2 regions of the Streptomyces sp. OZ13 genome follow, and region 1 is predicted to be linked to the other one. Evidence: riboswitches for the same ligand, from Rfam matches in the RefSeq annotation. Region 1 holds a riboswitch; the other holds the start of a gene.

Region 1 (7,455 bases):
CTTGCGGACCGTGTCCACGACCTCGAAGGCGAAGTTCATGTGCATCGTCTCGTCCCTGAACACCCAGTTGGTGCCGGTGGCCAGACCGTGCAGCAGCCCGCGGGAGCGGAACCAGTAGACGTACGCGAAGGCGCCGTAGAAGAACAGGCCCTCGATGCACGCCGCGAAGCAGATCAGGTTGAGCAGGAAGCGGCGGCGGTCCGCCCGTGACTCGAGACGGTCGATGCTCTCGACCGAGTCCATCCACTTGAAGCAGAACGCGGCCTTCTCCCTGATGGAGGGGATGTTCTCGACCGCCGAGAAGGCGGCCGCCCGGTCCTCGGGGTCGGGAAGGTAGGTGTCGAGCAGCGTCAGATAGAACTGGACGTGCACGGCCTCCTCGAACAGCTGCCGCGACAGGTACAGCCGCGCCTCGGGGGAGTTGATGTGCTTGTAGAGGGTCAGCACCAGGTTGTTCGCCACGATCGAGTCGCCCGTCGCGAAGAACGCGACCAGCCGGCCGATCATGTGCTGCTCACCCGGGGAGAGCTTGGCCAGGTCGGCCACGTCCGAGTGCAGGTCGACCTCCTCCACCGTCCAGGTGTTCTTGATCGCGTCCCGGTAGCGCTCGTAGAAGTCCGGGTAGCGCATGGGCCGCAGAGTGAGCTCGAAGCCGGGGTCGAGAAGGTTCTTGGTGGTGGAGCTCATTACTGGCAGGCCTCGCAGGACTCGGGGTTTTCCAGGGAACAGGCGACGGCATCCTCGGCCGTCACCTGTGCGGGGACCGGGACGGCCGCCGACGCGGCGCGCGCGATCCGGGTCGCCGGGCGCGAGCGCAGGTAGTACGTGGTCTTCAGGCCCTGCTTCCACGCGTACGCGTACATCGAGCTGAGCTTGCCGATCGTCGGCGTCTCGAGGAACAGGTTCAGCGACTGGCTCTGGTCCAGGAACGGCGTACGGGCGGCCGCCATGTCGATCAGGCCGCGCTGCGGGATCTCCCAGGCGGTGCGGTACAGCGCGCGGATCTCCTCGGGCACCCAGGTGAAGCCCTGCACCGAGCCGCTCGCCTCGCGCAGCGCCTCCCGCGTCTGCGCGTCCCAGACGCCGAGCCGCTTCAGGTCCTCCACCAGATAGGAGTTGACCTGGAGGAACTCGCCGCTGAGCGTCTCGCGCTTGAACAGGTTGGAGACCTGCGGCTCGATGCACTCGTAGACACCGGCGATCGAGGCGATGGTCGCGGTCGGCGCGATGGCGAGCAGCAGCGAGTTGCGCATGCCGACGTCGGCGATCCGGGCACGCAGCGCCTCCCAGCGCTCCGGCCAGCTCAGCGTCGTGTCGTAGTGGTCGGGATGCAGCACGCCGCGTGCCGCGCGCGTCTCGGCCCAGGCCGGCAGGGGCCCGTTGCGCTCCGCGAGGTCGCACGAGGCCTCGTAGGCCGCCAGCATGATCCGCTCGGCGATCTTCGTCGAAAGGGCCCGGGCCTCCGCCGAGTCGAAGGGCAGCCGAAGCTTGAAGAAGACGTCCTGCAGGCCCATCGCGCCCAGGCCCACCGGGCGCCACCTGGCGTTGGACCGCCCGGCCTGCTCCGTCGGATAGAAGTTGATGTCGACGACGCGGTCCAGGAAGGTGACGGCGGTGCGGACGGTGGCGTCCAGCCGCTCCCAGTCGATGCCGTCGCCGCTGACGAACGCGCCGAGGTTCACGGAGCCGAGATTGCACACGGCCGTCTCGCCGTCGTCCGTGACCTCGAGGATCTCCGTGCACAGGTTGGAGGAGTGCACGACCCGGCCCGGCTCCGCGGTCTGGTTGGCGGTGCGGTTGGACGCGTCCTTGAAGGTCATCCAGCCGTTGCCGGTCTGGGCGAGCGTGCGCATCATCCGGCCGTAGAGGTCGCGCGCGGGGACGGACCGGCGGGCCAGGCCCGCGGCTTCCGCCCGGCGGTAGGCCTTGTCGAAGGCCTCGCCCCACAGGTCGACCAGCTCCGGGACGTCGACCGGGGAGAACAGCGACCACTCGGCGTCCGCCTCGACGCGGCGCATGAACTCGTCCGGGATCCAGTGCGCCAGGTTCAGGTTGTGCGTACGGCGGGCGTCCTCACCGGTGTTGTCGCGCAGCTCCAGGAACTCCTCGATGTCCGCGTGCCAGGTCTCCAGGTAGACGGCGGCCGCGCCCTTGCGGCGGCCGCCCTGGTTCACCGCGGCGACCGAGGCGTCAAGGGTCTTCAGGAACGGGACGATGCCGTTGGAGTGCCCGTTGGTGCCGCGGATCAGCGAACCGCGGGCGCGGATACGGGAGTACGAGAGCCCGATGCCGCCCGCGTGCTTGGAGAGGCGCGCGACCTGGTGGTAGCGGTCGTAGATCGAGTCGAGCTCGTCCAGCGGCGAGTCCAGCAGGTAGCAGGACGACATCTGGGGGTGGCGGGTGCCGGAGTTGAAGAGGGTGGGCGAGGAGGGGAGGTAGTCCAGCCGGCTCATCAGCCGGTACAGCGCCGCGACCTCCTCCAGGGCGCGCTGCGAGTCGTCCTCGGCGAGCCCGCAGGCGACGCGGAGCATGAAGTGCTGGGGCGTCTCGACGACCTGGCGGGTGATCGGGTGGCGCAGCAGGTAGCGGCTGTAGAGGGTGCGCAGGCCGAAGTAGCCGAAGCGGTCGTCCGCCTCGAGGTCGATCAGCGCGTCGAGCCGCGCGGCGTGCAGTGCCACGAAGGCGGCCGTGCGGTCGGCGATCAGCCCCTCGCGGTGACCGGTGGCGACCGAGGCGGTGAACGAGGAAGCGCCCTGCCCGGCCGCCTCTTCGGCGATCGTGCGGGTCAGCAGACGCGCGGCGAGCCGGGAGTAGGCGGGGTCGTCCGAGATCAGGCCGGCGGCCGCTTCGGCGGCGAGGGAGTGCAGCTCCGCCGCGTCGGACCCGGCGTTGCGGCCGCGCAGCGCGGCCGCGGCGACCTTGCCCGGATCGGTGTCGGGCAGGTCCGCCGTCAGGTCCGTCAAGGTCCGCAGCAGCGCGGTCCCGGGGCCGTCGTTCTCCGTCGCTGAGACCGGATCGGCTGGCGCGATGGTCATGTGATGCTCTCCCTCGCTCGGCTCTGGGCCGGCGGAGGGGGCGGGCCGTGGCACGCGTGACGGGGCAGCACGGCGCACGGCGTCCACCGGCCCAACCGCGAGGCCCGGACGTCTGGGCATCCGGATCGGTCGAACCGGATGCGCCGTCGACAGGTCCTCGGACTTGAACGGGTACGGCAGAGCGCACCGGATCACACCGTTGCGGGACAGTTCCGGATTCACACCGGATTCCCCTGTGGCGACAGCGAGATGAGCATACATGTGGGGGCGGGCCGCTGCGCCTGCCCCTACATGTTGTGTCGAGAGGTCATATTGTGTCGGGAGGTCCGGGGAGCTCCAGTGCGTACGTCAGCAGCGAAACGAGGCCCGGGACCGGTTCCCAGTCCCGTTCCGGTGTGCGTACGAAGCCCAGCCGGCCGTAGATGCGGTGCGCCGCGTACATCGTGGGCTGCGTGGAGAGCACCAGCCGTACGCACCCCGGGGTGGCTCTCGCCCGTTCCACGCAGGTGCGCACCAGCGCCTCGCCGGCACCACGGCCGCGTGCCTCTGCGCCCACGGCGAGCATCCGGAACTCGGCCTCGCCGGGACCCGCGATGTCGGCGAACGGTCCGCCGGCCGGGACGAACGCCACCCCGCCGAGCAGCGTGCCCTGCTCGTCGACGGCGACGTACACCTCCGCCTGCGCGTCGCGGCCCGCGACGTCGCGGAGCACCTCGAGGTAGGGGTCCTCCTCGCCGAGGACCAGCAGCCCGCCGTCGAGGTAGGCGCGGGCGGTCAACTCGCCGAGGGCCGTGTGCTCCTCGGGTTCGATTCTCCTGATCGTGATGTCCATGCCCGGCAGTGTGCATCAGGGCACGACGAAGGGCCGCCGCATTTCCCGGCCGGGAGGTGCCCGGACGGGAGACGCGACGGCCCTCGTTCGCGCGACCGGTCAGTGACCGCCGGGAGCGCCCGCCGTGGCCGGCGGCAGCTCCACCTTGACGCCCGGGTCGCCCGCGTCCGCCGTGTAGTCGGACGGGCTGGTCTCGTCGATGCCGTCGGGGGCCTTGGCCGCCCGCAGGACGAAGGTGAGAACGACGGTGACGACGACGTTCAGCACGAACGCGGTGAGACCGATGTAGCCGATCTCGCCGATGCCCGGGATCTCCGCAGACGAGCCGCCGAAGTGCTTCTGGGTCGGGCTGGCCACGCCGTACGCGGCGGCGGTGCCGTAGATCATGCCGACGGCCCAGCCGCCGATGAGCGCCCACCGGTGGAACCAGCGGGTGAACAGACCGCCCACCAGCGCCGGGAAGGTCTGGAGGATCCAGATGCCGCCCAGCAGCTGGAAGTTGATCGCGACCGTCTTGTCCATGGTGAGGACGAAGGCGAGCGCGCCGACCTTCACCAGCAGGGAGACCAGCTTGGAGACCTTGGTCTCCTGCGCCGGTGTCGCGTCGGGCTTGAGAAAGTCCTTGTAGATGTTGCGGGTGAAGAGGTTCGCCGCGGCGATCGACATGATGGCCGCCGGGACGAGTGCGCCGATGCCGATGGCGGCGAAGGCGACGCCCGCGAACCAGTCGGGGAACATGTTCTCGAACAGCTGAGGGATCGCCAGCTGGCCGTTCTTGACGTTCACCCCGGCCGCGATCGCCATGAAGCCGAGCAGCGCCAGCAGGCCCAGCATCAGCGAGTACAGCGGCAGGATGGTGGTGTTGCGGCGGATCACCTCACGGCTGCGCGAGGAGAGCGTGGCCGTGATCGAGTGCGGATACATGAAGAGCGCGAGCGCCGAACCGAGCGCCAGCGTGGCGTAGCCCCACTGGCCCAGCTCGCCGGGCACCAGAGCGCCGTTGGGCTTGTCGGTGGCCGGGTTGATCTGGGCGAACTTCTCGCCGGCGCTGGCGAAGATCTCGTCGAAGCCGCCGAGCTTGATCGGGATGTAGATGATCGCCACCGCGATGACGATGTAGATCAGGGTGTCCTTGACGAAGGCGATCAGTGCCGGGGCACGCAGTCCGGAGGAGTACGTGTAGGCCGCGAGGACACCGAAGGCGATCAGCAGCGGCAGGTCCTTGACGAACCAGTGCGTGGTTTCGCCGCCGCCCACGCCCATGACGTCCAGCACGGCCTGGATGCCGACCAGTTGGAGCGCGATGTACGGCATGGTGGCGAGGATGCCGGTGACGGCGACCGCCAGCGACAGGCCCCTGGAGCCGAAGCGTCCGCGGACGAAGTCCGAGGTGGTGACGTATCCGTGCTTGTGCGACACCGACCACAGCCGTGGCAGGAAGGTGAAGATCAGCGGGTAGACCAGGATCGTGTACGGCACGGCGAAGAAGCCGGCCGCCCCCGCCGCGTAGATGGCCGCCGGGACGGCGACGAAGGTGTACGCGGTGTAGAGGTCGCCGCCGAGCAGGAACCAGGTCACCCAGGTGCCGAACGACCGGCCGCCGAGGCCCCATTCGTCGAGGCTGTTCTCGTTCTCGGCCTTGCGCCAGCGCGAGGCCAGGAAGCCCATGACCGTCACGGCCAGGAAGAAGAAGATGAAGACGGCGAGTGCGACGCCGTTCACGCCGTCCTTCATCGGGACGCACCCCCCTTGCGGGCGCGCTGGTCACGCTGCCACAGCTTGTAGGCGATCATCGTCAGGGCCGTCGAGATCAGGACCCAGAGCATCTGGTACCAGTAGAAGAACGGCATGCCTATGAACGTGGGTTCGACCTTCGCGTACGAACCGACCCAGAGCATCGCCACGAACGGGGCGACGAGGCAGAGGGCGATGATCACGCGCACCGGTGTGACGACCGGTGCTTTCGCTTCGGGCGCTTCAGGCGCCTCCGGTACCTCGGGCACTGCTGACATGCGGCTCCGTCCCCTTGCTGGTCACCTGTGTAATGGGCAGGAAATCTAGGCGAGCCGTTCGCGCCGAGTCACCCCCGGTCCGCATATCGGTACGGCAACGACTTCCGGTCGGCGGGGGCAAAACGTGACATGGCACCGCAACAGGTTGCGGTGCCATGCGGCCGGAAGGGGGAGCGGGGTCAGTCGTTGGGGCGCTGGAGCCTCGCGACGAATTTGTAGCGGTCGCCGCGGTAGACGGAGCGGACCCACTCCACCGGCTCTCCCTGGGCGTCCAGCGAGTGGCGGGAGAGCATCAGCATCGGCAGGCCGACGTCCGTGCCGAGCAGGCCGGCTTCGCGCGGGGTGGCCAGCGAGGTCTCGATGGTCTCCTCGGCCTCCGCGAGATGGACGTCGTAGACCTCCGCCAGGGCGGTGTAGAGCGAGGTGTACTTGACCAGGCTGCGGCGAAGCGCCGGGAAGCGCTTGGCGGACAGGTGCGTGGTCTCGATGGCCATCGGCTCGCCGCTCGCCAGACGCAGCCGCTCGATACGCAGCACCCGGCCGCCGGCCGCGATGTCCAGCAGTCCGGCCAGGGTGTCGTCGGCTGTGACGTATCCGATGTCCAGCAGTTGAGACGTGGGTTCCAGTCCCTGTGCGCGCATGTCCTCGGTGTACGAGGTGAGCTGGAGCGCCTGGGAGACCTTGGGCTTGGCGACGAACGTGCCCTTGCCCTGGATGCGTTCGAGCCGGCCCTCGACGACCAGTTCCTGGAGCGCCTGGCGGACGGTGGTGCGGGAGGTGTCGAACTCGGCGGCCAGCGTCCGTTCCGGGGGCACGGGGGTGCCCGGCGGCAGCGTCTCCGTCATGTCGAGCAAGTGGCGCTTGAGCCGGTAGTACTTGGGCACGCGCGCGGTGCGGGTCTGTGCCCCGCCCTCGGCTTCCGTGCCGCCCCCGTCCATGGTCATGGCCCGCCTTCCCGACTGCTGTGCTCCTGCCGTCACCGGCTCCTCCGTCTGCTGCGGCTCACATGGTGGCACGGACCGGTAACGGGTCGTCGCCCTCCCTCAGGTGTCGGTCCGATAACGGACACGACAGCCCTTCTTATACACCCTTGACACCCCTAAAGGTCTAGGCCAAGCTCCCGGTACTGGTCTAAACCATTAAGGATCAGGTCCCAGCCCCACGGCAGAATCTGGCGCGCGTCCCGTCAAGTGCTGCGCGACTCCCGGGTGGTGGGGGGTAACTCTTGCATCCCTTTGAGGAGGGTGGCGTGAAGCGCAAGCTCGTAGCAGCGGTGGGTGCGGTGGCCATGATGGCCTCGGTCGCGGCCTGTGGTTCCGACGGCGGCAGTGAATCGGCGAAGAGCCCGAAGGACCGCAAGGAGACGTTGACCGTCTGGCTGATGGTCGACGCCCAGTCGACCTGGCCCGAGCTGGTCAAGGACGTCAACGCGCAGTTCAACAAGAAGTACCCCGGTGTGAAGGTCGACGTCCAGTACCAGCAGTGGGCGGACAAGGCCAAGAAGCTCGACACGGCCCTCGGTGGCGACAAGTTCCCCGACGTCGTCGAGCTCGGCAACACCGAGACGATGCAGTAC
Region 2 (7,455 bases), on a different contig from region 1:
CGTCGGCGGCCGCTCTCCCGCCGCCGACGTCACCGTCGACCTCGCGTCGGACAGCCCGCGGCAGCTTGCGCGGGCGCTGGCGTCGGCGGGGCCCGACGCCGTCGTCAACTGCGCGGGCGAGACCGGCGCCGACGCCGTCACCCTCGCCGAGGTGAACGCCCGCGGCCCCGCCGTGCTGTGCGCGGCGCTGCTGGAGGCCGCTCCCGCGGCCCGCCTGGTGCATCTGGGATCGGCCGCCGAGTACGGCCCCGGCACGCCCGGCCGGCGGGTGGCGGAGTCGGCGGCGACCCGCCCGGCCGGCCCGTACGGTGCGACGAAGCTGGCGGGCACGATGGCGGTGGGCGCGTCGGGCCTGGACGCGGTGGTGCTGAGGGTGGGGAACCCGGTGGGTCCGGGAGCGCCGCGGACCGGGCTGCCCGGCCGGGTCACCGCCCTGCTCGCGGACGCCGGGCGCGATCCGGACGCGACCTTGCGGCTCGGTGACCTGTCCGCCCACCGCGACTTCGTGGACGTACGCGACGTGGCCCGGGCGGCGGAGCTCGCGGCCACCACGCCGGGACCGCTGCCGCCGGTCCTCAACATCGGCGGCGGCGAGGCGGTCCCGGTACGCGAGCTGGTGCGGACGCTGGCCGGCGTGGCCGGCTTCGGGGGGCGGATCGTGGAGGAGGGCGGCGCGGGCGGGTCCGCGCGGTCCCCGCGGGTGTCGTGGCAGTGCTCGGACATCACCGCCGCCGGCGATGCCCTCGGCTGGCGGCCGTCGTATGCCCTCGACGCGTCGCTGGCGGCGCTGTGGGCGGCCGGTTCCCGCAGCGAGGAGAGGGCTTCGGCGCGGTGAGCCTGCTGATTCCCCTGTACGTCCATCCGGCCGAGGACCCGGCCGCGTGGCACCGCCTCATCACCCGGGCCGCCCGCACCTGGGCCGTCGTGCTCAACCCCGCCAGCGGGCCCGGCCACGTTCCGGATCCGGCGTTCGCCGCCGCGGCCGACGCGCTGCGCACGGCGGGGGCCCGGCTGCTCGGCTACGTCGACACCGACTACGGCGCACGCGACCCGGCCCATGTCGCGGCCGATGTCCGCAGACACCAGGAGTGGTACGCCATCGACGGCTGCTTCCTGGACCAGGTGACCGCCGGGCCGCACGGGCTGCCGGCGTGCCGTCGGCTGGTGCGGTCCGTCCGCCGCCTCGGCGCGTCGACCGTCGTCCTCAACCCGGGCGTGCATCCCGCTCCCGGCTACGCGCGGCTCGCCGACCTGACCGTCACCTTCGAGGGCCACTGGTCCACGTACGTGTCGGCGTTCAACCGCCCCTCGTGGACCGCGCGGCAGCCGCCCGAACGGCTGTGCCACCTCGTCTACGGGGTGCCCGAACTGCTCGTGCCGCTCGCCGTGCGCACCGCACGCGAGCGGGGGGCGGCCGTGTGCGGTCCCGTGACGGGAGAACCGCCCAACCCCTGGTCCCGGCTGACGCCCGCGCTGACCGCGACGGACCGATGAGGCGGCTCCCGCCGGTCCTCGTCGTCGCTGTGGCCGTCATGGCCGCGCTGGCCGCCGTGGCCGCGCTGGCGGCATGCTCCGGCGGCCACGACGGCGCGGCCACGCGAGCCGGCCGCCCGTGGCAGCCGCGCCCCGGACTGGCCTGGCAGTGGCAGCTCGACGGCAGGGTCGACCCGTCGGTCGACGTGCCCGTCTACGACATCGACGGCTTCGAGAACACCGCCTCGGACGTCGCCCGTCTGCACCGGGACGGCCGTAAGGTGATCTGCTACGTCAACGTGGGAGCCTGGGAGGACTTCCGCCCCGACCGGCACGCCTTCCCGCGCGAGGTGCTGGGCAGGCCCAACGGCTGGCACGGCGAGCGCTGGCTGGACATCCGCCAGGTATCGACGCTGCGGCCCGTCATGGAGCGCCGGTTCGACATGTGCCGGGACAAGGGCTTCGACGCCGTGGAACCGGATCTGGTCGAGGGCTACGGCAACGACACCGGTTTCCCGCTCACGGCGCACGACCAGCTCCGGTACAACCGCATGATCGCGGACATCGCGCACGAGCGGGGTCTGGCCGTGGGCCTCAAGAACGACCTGGCGCAGATTCCGCACCTGCTGGACGACTTCGACTTCGCGGTCAACGAGGAGTGCGCACAGTACGGCGAATGCGCGCTGCTCGAACCTTTCATCGCGGCGGGCAAGGCCGTCTTCCACGTGGAGTACGCGGAGCGCACGGCCGATTTCTGCCCGGCGGCCCGGGGGCTGCGGCTGTCGTCGATGCTCAAGAAGCCGGAACTGGGCACCTGGCGCGAGCCCTGCTGACCGGGCGGATCCGGCGCACAGGACCGGACGCGGCCCGGTGCCGTCGCCCGGCCCGGCGTCCCCGGTCGCGGTGGCCGCCGGCAGTTCGGCCGTGCCACCGCACGGCGGCGGAGCGCGCGGCACACTCGGAATGTTGCCTGACGTGACCTTCGCAGCGGCAAGGTCGATACTGCCCCTGCAGGGCTCCCTCCGATACGCAGACGCCCAGCGCAGGCAACCACCACCCCTGCCGAGCTTCCCAGGAGATACCCATGAGGATGCTGATCAACGTTCCCGAGACCGTGGTCGCGGACGCCCTCCGCGGGATGGCGGCGGCCCACCCCGATCTGGCCGTGGACGTGGACAACCGGGTCATCGTGCGGCGTGACGCGCCCGTCTCGGGGAAGGTGGCGCTCGTCTCCGGCGGCGGCTCGGGGCACGAGCCGCTGCACGGCGGTTTCGTCGGGCACGGGATGCTCGACGGCGCCTGCCCCGGGGAAGTGTTCACCAGCCCGGTGCCAGACCAGATGGCGCGGGCCGCCGCCGCCGTCGACAGCGGCGAGGGCGTGCTGTTCATCGTGAAGAACTACACCGGTGACGTGCTGAACTTCGACATGGCGGCCGAGCTCGCCGAGGACGAGGGGGTGCGGCTGGGGAAGGTTCTCGTCAACGACGACGTCGCGGTGACCGACAGCCTGTACACCGCCGGACGGCGCGGCACCGGGGCGACCCTGTTCGTGGAGAAGATCGCCGGGGCCGCCGCGGAGGAGCGGGCACCGCTGGAGCGCGTCGAGGCGATCGGCCGGCAGGTGAACGACTCCTCCCGCACCTTCGGCGTGGCGCTCAGCGCGTGCAGCACGCCGTCGAAGGGCGGCCCCACCTTCGATCTTCCCCCCGGCGAACTGGAGTTGGGCATCGGCATCCATGGCGAGCCGGGGCGGGAGCGGCGCCCGATGATGACGTCGCGGGAGATCGCCGACTTCGCCGTCGACGCCGTGCTGGAGGACCTGCGGCCCTCCGGCCCGGTGATCGCCCTGGTCAACGGGATGGGCGCGACGCCGCTGCTGGAACTGTACGGGTTCAACGCCGAGGTCCAGCGCGTGCTGGCGGAGCGGGACGTGGCGGTGGCCCGTACCCTCGTCGGCAACTATGTGACCTCTCTCGACATGGCCGGCGCTTCGGTGACGCTCTGCCAGGTGGACGAGGAGCTGCTCAGGCTGTGGGACGCGCCGGTGCAGACTCCGGCGCTGCGATGGGGACGCTGAGAGCGCTGGAGCCTCGAGATCACACCGTTCGAACCGACCGATCCCAGGGAGTGCTTGTGCTCGACGCCGAATTCTTCCGCCGTTGGCTGGCCGCGGTCGCCGTCTCGGTGGACCGGGAGGCGGACCGACTGACCGAGCTGGACTCGGCGATCGGCGACGCGGACCACGGCAGCAACCTCAAACGGGGGTTCACGGCCGTCGCAGCGGTGCTGGAGAAGGAGCCCCCGGCGACGCCGGGCGCCGTGCTGATGCTCGCCGGACGGCAGCTGGTGTCGACGGTCGGCGGGGCGTCGGGCCCGCTGTACGGGACGCTGCTGCGGCGCACCGGCAAAGCGCTGGGGGACGACGCCGCGGTGACACCTGGGCAGCTCGCCGAAGCACTGCGGGCCGGCGTCGCCGCGGTGGCCCAGCTCGGCGGGGCGAAGGCCGGTGACAAGACGATGCTGGACGCCCTCGAACCGGCGGTGGCGGCGCTCGGCGACAGCACGGAGTCGTTCGCGGCGGCCCGCGAGGCGGCGGAGCAGGGGGCGTCGGACACCGTGCCGTTGCAGGCCCGCAAGGGCAGGGCGAGCTATCTCGGTGAACGGAGCATCGGCCACCAGGACCCGGGCGCCACGTCGTCGGCGCTGCTGCTGGCGGCGCTCGCCGAGACGGCGGACCCGGCGGAGGGGGCGGCCGGATGAGCGACGGCAAGCAGGTCGGCATCGTGCTGGTCTCGCACAGCAGGGAGGTCGCCACCGCGGTCGCCGAACTGGCAAAAGGGCTCGCGGGCGGCGGCGGTACGGCCCCGGTCGCCGCGGCGGGCGGCACGCCCGACGGTGGCCTCGGCACCAGCTCCGAACTGATCACGGCCGCGGCGGAGCAGGTCGACGGCGGCGCGGGCGTCGCCGTCCTCGTCGACCTGGGCAGCGCCGTCCTGACGGTCAAGGCGCTGCTCGCCGAAGGTGACGAACTTCCCGCCGGTACCCGCCTGGTGGACGCCCCGTTCGTGGAGGGCGCGGTCGCGGCGGTGGTGACGGCCTCCGCCGGCGCCGGCCTGGACGCGGTGGAGGCCGCGGCGTCGGAGGCGTACGGCTACCGCAAGCAGTGACGGACGGGCGGCGCGGCGGCGGATGTGGCGAACGGCTCACCCCGCCGCCCGCCGGTGCGCCCGTGCGCGGCTTGTGATGTCGCTGGTCGGCGCATTACTGTCACGGGGCCTTGGTGTTCGGGAAACCGGTGCGGTACCGGTGCGGCCCTCGCCACTGTGATCGGGAAGTCCGGCTCCACCCCCTCACGGGGAGCCACTGGGACACCGCGTGTACGCGCGGTGCCCGGGAAGGCGGAGTCCGGGCGGCATGACCCGTCAGCCAGGAGACCGGCCAGGGTGCGTTGTCCATCCACGAGGTGCTGGAGAGGGTCTCCCACATCATGCATATAGCCGAGGGGTATCTGCCCCCGCTGCACGCGGTCGCCTGGGGCGCCGCGTCCGCCCCGTTCGTCGTCCACGGCGTACGCGCCCTGAACCGCGAGGTCAAGTCCCATCCGGAGTCGACGTTGCTGCTCGGCGCGTCCGGGGCGTTCACGTTCGTCCTTTCGGCGCTGAAGATCCCGTCGGTGACGGGTAGCTGCTCGCACCCGACCGGCACGGGCCTCGGGGCCATTCTGTTCCGACCGCCGATCATGGCGGTGCTCGGCACCATCACCCTGCTGTTCCAGGCCCTGTTGCTGGCCCACGGCGGGCTCACCACGCTGGGCGCCAACGTCTTCTCCATGGCGGTCGTCGGGCCGTGGGCGGGGTACGGGGTGTACCGGCTGCTGCGCCGCTTCGACGTGCCGCTGATGGTGAGCGTGTTCTTGGGCGCGTTCGTCGCCGACCTGTCCACGTACTGCGTCACCAGTGTGCAGTTGGCGCTGGCCTTCCCCGACCCGGGCAGTGGCATCCCCGGCGCTCTGGCGAAGTTCGGCGGCATCTTCGCCGTCACGCAGCTTCCGCTGGCGGTGAGCGAGGGACTGCTCACCGTGCTGGTGATGCGGCTGCTCAGCCGGTCCAGCAAGGGTGAACTGACCAGGCTCGGTGTGCTGGTCACGGGTGCGAAGAAGGAGGCGTCGGCCCGATGAGCCGTAACGCGAGGATCAACACCCTGCTGCTGCTGGCCGTCGCGGCGCTGGCCGTGCTGCCGCTCGTCCTGGGGCTCGGAGACCACAAGGAGGAGCCGTTCACCGGGGCCGACGGCGAGGCGGAGGCGGCGATCACGGAACTCGAGCCGGACTACGAGCCGTGGTTCACCCCGCTGTACGAACCGCCGTCCGGCGAGATCGAGTCGGCGCTGTTCTCCCTCCAGGCGGCGCTCGGCGCGGGCGTCCTGGCGTACTACTTCGGGCTGCGCAAGGGCCGTCGGCAGGGCGAGGAGCGGGCGGCGGCCGAGCGGGCCGCCAGCAGGACGCCGGACGGCGCGGCAACCGCCCCCTCCGTCCCCGGGTCGCGGAGCGAGGGCCCGGACACCACGACGACGGCGCCCTAGCGGATGCTGCCGATCGACGCGGCGGCGCACAGCAGTCGCTGGCGCCGCCGCCACCCCTGTGAAAAAGCCGTCCTCGGTCTCGGTCTGACCGTCACGGCCGTCTGTCTGCCGCCCTGGCCGGGTGCCGTCCTCGTCGCCGCCGCGACGGTTGTGATCCTGCTCGGACCGGCCGGTGTGGCACCGCGCCAGCTGTGGCGGGCGTTCCGCGTCCCGCTCGGGTTCTGTGTCACCGGAGCCGTACCGCTGTTGTTCGCGGTGGGCGGTCCGGACGGCATGGTGGCCTTCGCGCCCGGCGGGCCCGGGGACGCGGCGCGGCTGCTGCTGCGCACCTCCGCCGCGTCGCTGGGTGTGCTGCTGTTCGCGTTCACGACACCCGTGTCGGACGTGCTCCCGCGGCTGGTGCGCGCCGGCGTGCCGCCGGCCGTGGTGGACGTGGCGCTCGTGATGTACCGGATCAGCTTCCTGCTGCTGGACGCCGTCTCCCACATCCGCCAGGCGCAGGCCGCCCGTCTCGGCCATGCCAGCAGGGCGGCCGCCTGGCGGTCGCTGGCCGGCCTCGGCGCGACCGCCTTCGTGCGCGCCTTCGACCGGGCAGGCAGGCTGCAGGCCGGGCTCGCGGGCCGCGGATACGACGGCACGCTGCGGGTGCTGGTACCGCGGGCGGCGGTCTCGCGACCGTTCCTCGCCATGGTCGCCGCGCTGCTGTCCGGGATCGTCGCCCTCACTCTCGTGCTCGAAAGGTGTCTGCCGTGAACCACTCCCCCGCGGGACCGGCCGTCGTGGAGCTCGTCGACGCGGGTTACGCGTACGAGGACGGGCCCGCCGTGCTCAGCGGCGTCGATCTCGGTCTCCCGGAGGGCCGTTCCACGGCGCTGCTGGGTCGCAACGGCAGCGGCAAGACGACCCTGCTGCGGCTGCTGAGCGGCGGGTTGCGGCCCGCGACGGGCCGACTGCGCCTGCACGGCGAGCCGGTGACCTACGACCGGGCCGGTCTGACCCGGCTCCGTACGACGGTGCAGCTGGTGGTGCAGGACCCGGACGACCAGCTCTTCGCGGCGTCGGTCGAGCAGGACGTGTCATTCGGCCCGATGAACCTCGGCCTCGCCGAGGACGAGGTACGGGCCCGGGTGGACGAGGCACTGGCCGCGATGGACATCGTGGCGCTGCGGGACCGGCCCACGCATCTCCTCTCGTACGGCCAGCGCAAACGGGCCGCGATCGCGGGCGCCGTGGCGATGCGGCCGAGGGTGCTCATCCTGGACGAACCGACCGCCGGACTCGACCCGCACGGCCAGGAGCGGCTGCTCGATGTCCTCGGCCGGCTGCGCACCTCCGGGACGACGGTCGTGATGGCGACGCACGACGTCGACCTGGCGCTGCGCTGGGCCGACGACGCGGCCG

Evidence for each region. Region 1 has a riboswitch for cobalamin ahead of ACTMTU_RS15855 (ribonucleoside-diphosphate reductase subunit alpha). Riboswitches for the same ligand answer to the same signal wherever they lie in the genome.
Region 2: another riboswitch for cobalamin. It lies ahead of ACTMTU_RS18080 (energy-coupling factor ABC transporter permease); the one in region 1 lies ahead of ACTMTU_RS15855 (ribonucleoside-diphosphate reductase subunit alpha).

What each region holds. Positions count from the first base shown of each region.
Region 1 is NZ_JBQHCZ010000005.1:525,817-533,271, forward strand. Features, by position in the region: gene ACTMTU_RS15850 (ribonucleotide-diphosphate reductase subunit beta) at 1-687, opposite strand, end outside; gene ACTMTU_RS15855 (ribonucleoside-diphosphate reductase subunit alpha) at 687-3,035, opposite strand; cobalamin riboswitch at 3,167-3,293, opposite strand; gene ACTMTU_RS15860 (GNAT family N-acetyltransferase) at 3,343-3,867, opposite strand; gene mctP (monocarboxylate uptake permease MctP) at 3,967-5,601, opposite strand; gene ACTMTU_RS15870 (DUF3311 domain-containing protein) at 5,598-5,879, opposite strand; gene ACTMTU_RS15875 (GntR family transcriptional regulator) at 6,059-6,823, opposite strand; gene ACTMTU_RS15880 (sugar ABC transporter substrate-binding protein) at 7,129-7,455, shown strand, end outside.
Region 2 is NZ_JBQHCZ010000007.1:29,712-37,166, forward strand. Features, by position in the region: gene ACTMTU_RS18050 (NAD-dependent epimerase/dehydratase family protein) at 1-835, shown strand, start outside; gene ACTMTU_RS18055 (spherulation-specific family 4 protein) at 832-1,494, shown strand; gene ACTMTU_RS18060 (endo alpha-1,4 polygalactosaminidase) at 1,491-2,306, shown strand; gene dhaK (dihydroxyacetone kinase subunit DhaK) at 2,558-3,550, shown strand; gene dhaL (dihydroxyacetone kinase subunit DhaL) at 3,607-4,233, shown strand; gene ACTMTU_RS18075 (PTS-dependent dihydroxyacetone kinase phosphotransferase subunit DhaM) at 4,230-4,640, shown strand; cobalamin riboswitch at 4,735-4,930, shown strand; gene ACTMTU_RS18080 (energy-coupling factor ABC transporter permease) at 4,961-5,650, shown strand; gene ACTMTU_RS18085 (energy-coupling factor ABC transporter substrate-binding protein) at 5,647-6,054, shown strand; gene cbiQ (cobalt ECF transporter T component CbiQ) at 6,058-6,807, shown strand; gene ACTMTU_RS18095 (energy-coupling factor ABC transporter ATP-binding protein) at 6,804-7,455, shown strand, end outside.